Kaistia algarum: one gene and its partner. The protein of the gene in region 1 interacts with the protein of each later gene in a pairwise test. Links are inferred from orthologs where the notes say so. Each region holds a gene or a part of one and is shown on either strand. Other genes may lie near its edges.

What was found.
Region 2: the proteins of OSH05_RS18520 (region 1) and OSH05_RS11485 interact in binary tests that used the Escherichia coli proteins (3 or more experiments, as listed by UniProt). The link is inferred for Kaistia algarum from one-to-one orthologs.

What each region holds. Positions count from the first base shown.
Region 1 is NZ_JAPKNJ010000003.1:39,397-42,494, reverse strand. What follows is about bases 298-3,080. They hold OSH05_RS18520 (ABC transporter permease), read left to right. Parts: upstream 298-976; coding sequence 977-2,185; downstream 2,186-3,080. Other genes in these bases: OSH05_RS18515 (ABC transporter ATP-binding protein), read left to right, coding at 2,182-3,080; osmF (glycine betaine ABC transporter substrate-binding protein OsmF), read left to right, coding at 298-963. In the rest of the region: more of osmF, read left to right, coding at 22-297; more of OSH05_RS18515, read left to right, coding at 3,081-3,098.
Region 2 is NZ_JAPKNJ010000001.1:2,383,321-2,386,593, reverse strand. The notes cover bases 316-3,273. They hold OSH05_RS11485 (BolA family protein), read left to right. Parts: upstream 316-1,641; coding sequence 1,642-1,905; downstream 1,906-3,273. Other genes in these bases: aroB (3-dehydroquinate synthase), read right to left, coding at 2,682-3,273; OSH05_RS11480 (Crp/Fnr family transcriptional regulator), read right to left, coding at 1,909-2,610; OSH05_RS11490 (J domain-containing protein), read right to left, coding at 950-1,570; cobS (cobaltochelatase subunit CobS), read right to left, coding at 316-745. Also shown: more of cobS, read right to left, coding at 1-315. UniProt on the Escherichia coli protein: Transcriptional regulator that plays an important role in general stress response. Has many effects on cell morphology, cell growth and cell division. Acts by regulating the transcription of many genes, including dacA (PBP-5), dacC (PBP-6), ampC and mreB.

The DNA of each region.
Region 1 (3,098 bases):
GCCCCCACTGGAGACAACGCGATGTCCCCCTTCATCAGCCGCCGCACGCTCCTCGCGGCCGCGATCACGCTGGCCGCCGGGCTACCGCTGGCCATTCCTTCCGCGACTTTCGCAGCCGAACCCGTCAAAGTCGGCTCCAAGATCGATACCGAGGGGTCGCTTCTCGGCAACATCATTATCGCCGTGCTCGATGCGAACGGCATCCCGACGGTGAACAAGGTGTCGCTCGGCAATACCAAGATCGTGCGCGGCGCGATCACGGCCGGCGAGATCGACATCTATCCCGAATATACGGGCAATGGCGCCTTCTTCTTCTCGGTCGACAGCGATCCGGTCTGGAAGAATGCGAAAGAAGGCTACGAGAAGGTCAAGCAGCTCGACTTCGACGCCAACAAGATTGTCTGGCTGACGCCCGCCCCGGCCGACAACACCTGGGTGATCGCCATCCGCAAGGACGTGGCCGACGCCAACCAGCTGGCGTCGCTGGAGCAGTTCGCGACCTGGATCAATGGGGGCGGCACCTTCAAGATGGCAGCTTCGGCGGAGTTCGTCGAAAGCCCTGCTGCCCTGCCGGCCTTCCAGACAGCTTATGGATTCAAGCTCGGATCCGACCAGATCGTGACGCTGGCCGGCGGTGACACCACGACCTTCATCAAGGCGGCCGCCGAGCAGACCTCGGGCGTCAACGGCTCTCTCGCTTATGGCACGGATGGTGCGCTCGCCGCGCTCGGCCTCATTGCGCTCGCCGACGACAAGGGCGTCCAACCAGTCTATGCGCCCGCGCCGATCATTCGTGAGGCCGTGCTGAAGGACTATCCGCAGATCGCCGACCTTCTGGCGCCCGTCTTCCAGACGCTGGACGGCCCGGCGCTGCAGAGCCTCAACGCCAAGATTGCGGTCGACGGCCTCGATCCGAAGCAGGTCGCGACGGACTATCTGAAGTCGAAGGGATTGCTGAAATAGGCGGTAGGGTTCGATGCGATCCGCATCGGAGCCGGCTGGCGAAGTCGAAGGTGATCAGGGCGAGGCGGAGCCGCGGCTGAACCGGGTCCGTCTCCTCCTCGTCGCCATCGGCCTCATCGGAGCCGTTGCGCTCGACTTCCTGTCGCGTTCGCCCAATCGGCTCCTCTCCGGCCAGCCCGTGCCGTGGGGCGTCATCATTGAGGGCGGCCGTATCGTCGCCTTCGCTCCGGCGGTGGTGATCCTCGTCGGCATCTTCATGCCGGGACGACGCGGGCTTCACCTCGCCGTGGCGCTTGCGGCCGCGATCCTCGCGGCCTCCTTGCTCTGGCTTGCCGGCGACGCCGCGCTTCGGCTGTTCGATCCGGCTGCGCCAGCGGCGCGAACCTCCTTCGGCGGCGCGTTCTGGATCCTGGAGGCGGCGACTGTCCTGATCGCGGCCGACGCGATGCAGCGCCTGGGTCTTTCTCCCGCCGCAAGGCTCGCGGCCGGCCTGGCGCTGACGCTGCCGACGCTCGCCGTGCTTTTCTTGGGCGGCGCCGACAGCCTTTCCATCCTCAAGGAATATGCCAATCGCCGCGAAGTCTTCGCCGAGGCGGTCCTCCGCCACATCCAGATCGTGGGCGCGACGCTTGTTCCGACGCTTCTCATCGGCATCCCGCTCGGCATCGCCGCCTTTCGGAGCGCCCGCCTGCGAGGCCCGCTCTTCGCCGTCTTGAACGTCATCCAGACGATCCCCTCCATCGCCCTCTTCGGCCTGCTGATCGCGCCGCTCTCCGGCCTCGTCGCGATCGCCCCAGCGCTGGGAGCGCTCGGCATTTCCGGCATTGGTGCGACCCCGGCGATCATCGCGCTGACGCTTTATTCGCTGCTGCCGATCGCGCGGAGTACCGCGGCGGGGCTCGAACAGGTTCCCGTTTCCGCCGTCGATGCCGCCACTGGAATGGGCATGACGCGCGGCCAGATTTTCCGCAGCGTCCAGGCGCCGCTCGCTTTGCCCGTGCTGCTGGCGGGGCTGCGCGTCACGGTAGTCCAGGCGGTCGGCATGACGGCGGTCGCCGCCCTCATCGGCGCCGGCGGCCTCGGCGCCATCATCTTTCAGGGCCTCGCGGCGAGCGCTCTCGATCTGGTGCTGCTCGGCGTCGTGCCGCTGGTCGCGCTCGCCGTTGCCGCCGATGTCCTGCTGAAGCTCGCCATATCGATGATGAGGAGGAACGCCGCATGATCGAGTTCGAACATGTCGGCAAGCATTATGGCGAGTTTGCCGCCGTCGACGATCTTTCTCTCAAGATCGAGGCCGGCGAGTTCTGCGTGCTGATCGGCCCGTCCGGCTCCGGCAAGACGACGACGCTGAAGATGATCAACCGCCTGATCGAGCACGACCGCGGCCGCATCCTCTTCGCCGGCGAAGAGATCCGGTCGTTCCGGATCGAGGAACTGCGCCGCCGCATGGGCTACGCCATTCAGTCCATCGGCCTCTTTCCGCACCGGACGGTGGAGGAGAATATCGCGACGGTGCCGAAGCTGCTGAAATGGCCAAAGGCGCGTATCCGCGACCGCGTCACCGAACTCCTCACCCTCCTCGGCCTCGACCCCGAAACCTATCGCGCCCGCTATCCGCACCACCTATCGGGCGGTCAGCAGCAGCGCGTCGGCGTGGCACGGGCGCTGGCAGCTGACCCTCAGATCCTCCTGATGGACGAGCCGTTCGGCGCGCTCGATCCGGTGACCCGCGATACGCTGCAGGCCGAAATGCTCCGCATCCACGCGGGATCGGGAACGACCATCGTCCTCGTCACGCACGACATGGACGAGGCGGTGCGGCTGGCCTCGCGCATCGTAATTCTCGAAGGCGGCCGGATTGCGCAGACCGGAACCCCGCGCGAGATCCTGACCCGGCCAGCCAACGATTTTGTCGCCGATTTCGTGGGCCGCGAAGACATCGGCATCAAGCTGCTGGCCATCGAGACCGTCGCCGAGCGCCTGCGCCCCGGGGAGACGGCGCCGGGCGAGCCGGTCGCGGCGTCCACGAGCCTGCGCCAGGCGCTGTCGCTGCTGGTGTCGCGCGGCGTCGACAAGCTGGGGGTGGTCGGTCCCGACGGCAGGCCGCTCGGCGTCCTGCATCTCGCCGACCTCGC
Region 2 (3,273 bases), on another replicon or contig:
CCATGCGGCCGACCAGCGCCTTGCCCTTCGGATCGGCGAAGTGCTTCGCCTTGGAGACGACGATGCCGACCTCATTGTCATGCGGCAGATAGTTCAGCGTCGTGACGATGGACCAGCGATCCATCTGCGCCTGATTGATCTGCTGCGTGCCGTGATAAAGGCCGGACGTGTCGCCGAGGCCGACCGTATTAGCGGTGGAGAACAGGCGGAAGGCCGGATGCGGGCGGATGACGCGATTCTGGTCAAGCAGCGTCAGGCGGCCCGAGGATTCCAGGACGCGCTGGATGACGAACATCACGTCCGGACGGCCGGCGTCATATTCATCGAACACGAGCGCGACATTATGCTGGTAGGCCCAGGGCAGAATGCCGTCACGGAACTCGGTGACCTGCAGCCCATCCTTGATGACGATCGCGTCCTTGCCGATCAGGTCGATGCGGCTGATATGGCTGTCGAGATTGACGCGGATGCACGGCCAGTTGAGGCGCGCGGCGACCTGCTCGATATGGGTCGACTTGCCCGTGCCGTGATAGCCGGTGACCATGACGCGGCGGTTGCGCGCGAAGCCGGCAAGAATGGCGAGCGTCGTGGTCCGGTCGAAGAGATAGTCGGGATCCGATTCCGGGACATGCTCGTTGGCCGCGGAAAAGGCGGGGACCTTGAGGTCGGAATCGATGCCGAACACATCCCGCACCGAGATCTCGGTATCGGGGAGAGAGGCACGATCGATCGTCGTTTCAGTCATATTGGCTCCGTCGCGTTCCATGGGAACGCTTGCGGTCGGTTCCTGGAGGGGAAGGTCCAATCCGCGAATGGGAATGGCGTCCAAACCGACGTTCTAGAGCATTTCGGCGCTTCGTTGAATCGCTAAAGATGCCCGTTCTCTTCGTTCAGCCGCGTTTTCTTGACGCGTGCCGGCTATCCATCCACCCGGTCCGGCGCGAGCGTCCTAGCAGAAGCCGGCCGCCTTGAGGAAGTTATACGCCTGGATGATCTCCCGGAGCTTGTCTTCGAAGGACCGGTCGCCGCCATTGGCGTCTGGATGATAGAGCTTCACCAGCGCCTTGTAGCGCGCCTTGATATCGCTCTGGCTCTCCGAGCCTTCCAGTTCGAGCGTGTCGAAGGATTTGCGCTCCAGCGCCTTCAGATGCCGTTTCGGCGCCGCCTCCGGCTCATGCACCGTGCCGGCGCCCTGGAACATATCGAAAGGATCGCGGATTCCGCCACTCCAGTCGCGCGTCGCATGGCTTCGCACACGCTCCTTCTGCTCGCCAGCGCTGTTGACGCCCATCGTCCAGGTCGGGCGATGGCCGGTCAGCGAATCCTTCTGGTAGGCGGCGATCTGCTCGTCGCCCATGCCGGAGAAATAATTGTACGACTTGTTGTAGAGCCGAACGTGGTCGATGCAGAAATGGTGAAACTTGCCCTCGCGGCCACGGCCCATCGGCGCGCGATGCGTGCCCGGGCGGTCACAGCCCGCCCAGCCGCAGCGATGGGGAGCTTCCTCCACCAGCGTGCTGTCGGCCCGCTTGATCCGGATCCGGTCGAAGAGTTTTGAATCGAGCTTCATCGAAGGATTATGCTAGCCAGCCACCGCCCGAACAAGGCGGTGATCCAGTTGGAGTGAAAGAGGGTGTGCGGATGAATACCAAAGAGCGGATCGCCAAGCGGCTCGGCGACGCCCTGGCGCCAGAGAGCCTAGATGTGATCGACGAATCGCATCTCCACAAGGGCCATGCGGGTGCTAGGCCCGGCGGCGAGACACATTACCGCGTCCGCATCACCACAAACGCCTTCCGCGGCAAGAGCCGCATCGACATGCACCGCGCGATCAACGCTCTGCTGGCGGATGAACTCGCTGCCGGCGTCCATGCGCTCGCCATCGAGGCAAAGGCGCCGGCCTGAACCTCAACCCGGCCGCCCGGTCTCCATGGCATGCCGGCGATTGGTCGCGATCAGCTTCCGCGCCAGCGCATTGCCGATGACATGGTAGATCGCGGCGGCGATCGCCGGATCCTCGCGGCCGGCGGCCTTCAGCTTGGCGCTGTCGAGCGCGATCACGGAAAGCTCGGTCGCGGCCCGTACCGTCGCCGTCGCCGGGGCATTGGCGAGAAACGAAATCTCGCCGACGAACTCGCCGGCCCGAAGCTGGCCGACGCGCTTGCCGGAGACATCGACCACCGCCTGTCCTTCAGTAAGCAGATAGAAGGCCTCGACCGGCTCGCCCTGAATCGTCAGCACCGCGCCCGGTTCGAGGTCGAAGGCCTCGCCGAACTCGACCAATCGCGCCAGATGCTCATCGTCGAGATCCGAAATGCCCTTGCGCAGGAGATCGCCGCCGCTCGCCGCGTTCACCATGCGCCGCGCCTTGTCCAGCGCGTGAAGGCGGTAGAGATTGATCAGGATGAACAGGAAATTATAGGCGATGCCGGTATAGAGCGGCGTCTCCGCCAGCGAGAAATAGACGATCTCGAACGCGAAACCAAGGATCAGGAAAACGCGCAGCCAGAAGATGTTGGTGAGGAACAGCGAGACGGCCAACAGCAGGAAGCCGATATGGCCGGGAAGATCGATCCGGTTGCCGAAGAATAGGCTCAATATGTCGAGCACGATCGTTCCCCCGTTCCAAGCGGCGCGGCCACTCTAGAGGACGCAAGGTCCTTTACAAGCTGCGGGCGAAGCTACGCTGCCAGCGTCTCCGCCAAGAATGCCCGAACTTCGGCTGGCGGGACATCCTTGGCGATGAAGGCCTCGCCGATTCCGCGCGTCAGGATGAAAGTCAGCGTGCCGCGCGAGACCTTTTTGTCCTGCGCGATCAGCGCCATCAGCCCGTCGGCGTCAGGGAGTTCGCCCGGAATATCGGCGAGCTCCGTCGGCAGGCCGACCAGGGCGAGATGCGCGGCGACGCGGCGGCCGTCATCGGGCGAGCAGAGGTTCATCCGCGCCGAGAAGCGATGCGCCAGGACCATGCCGATCGAGACTCCCTCGCCATGGACGAGCCGCTGCGAATAATGCGTGGCCGCCTCGAGCGCATGGCCGAAGGTGTGGCCGAGATTGAGCAGCGCCCGTTCGCCGGTCTCGTGCTCGTCGGCGGCGACAACCTTGGCCTTGGCGCGGCAGCTCGTCGCCACCGCATGCTCGCGCTCCGGTCCGCCGGCGAAGATACCGCGCCAGTTCGCTTCCAGCCAGGCGAAGAAGCCCGGATCATCGATCAAGCCGTATTTCGCGACTTCGGCATAACCGGCGCGGAACTCGCGCGGCGACAGCGTGTCG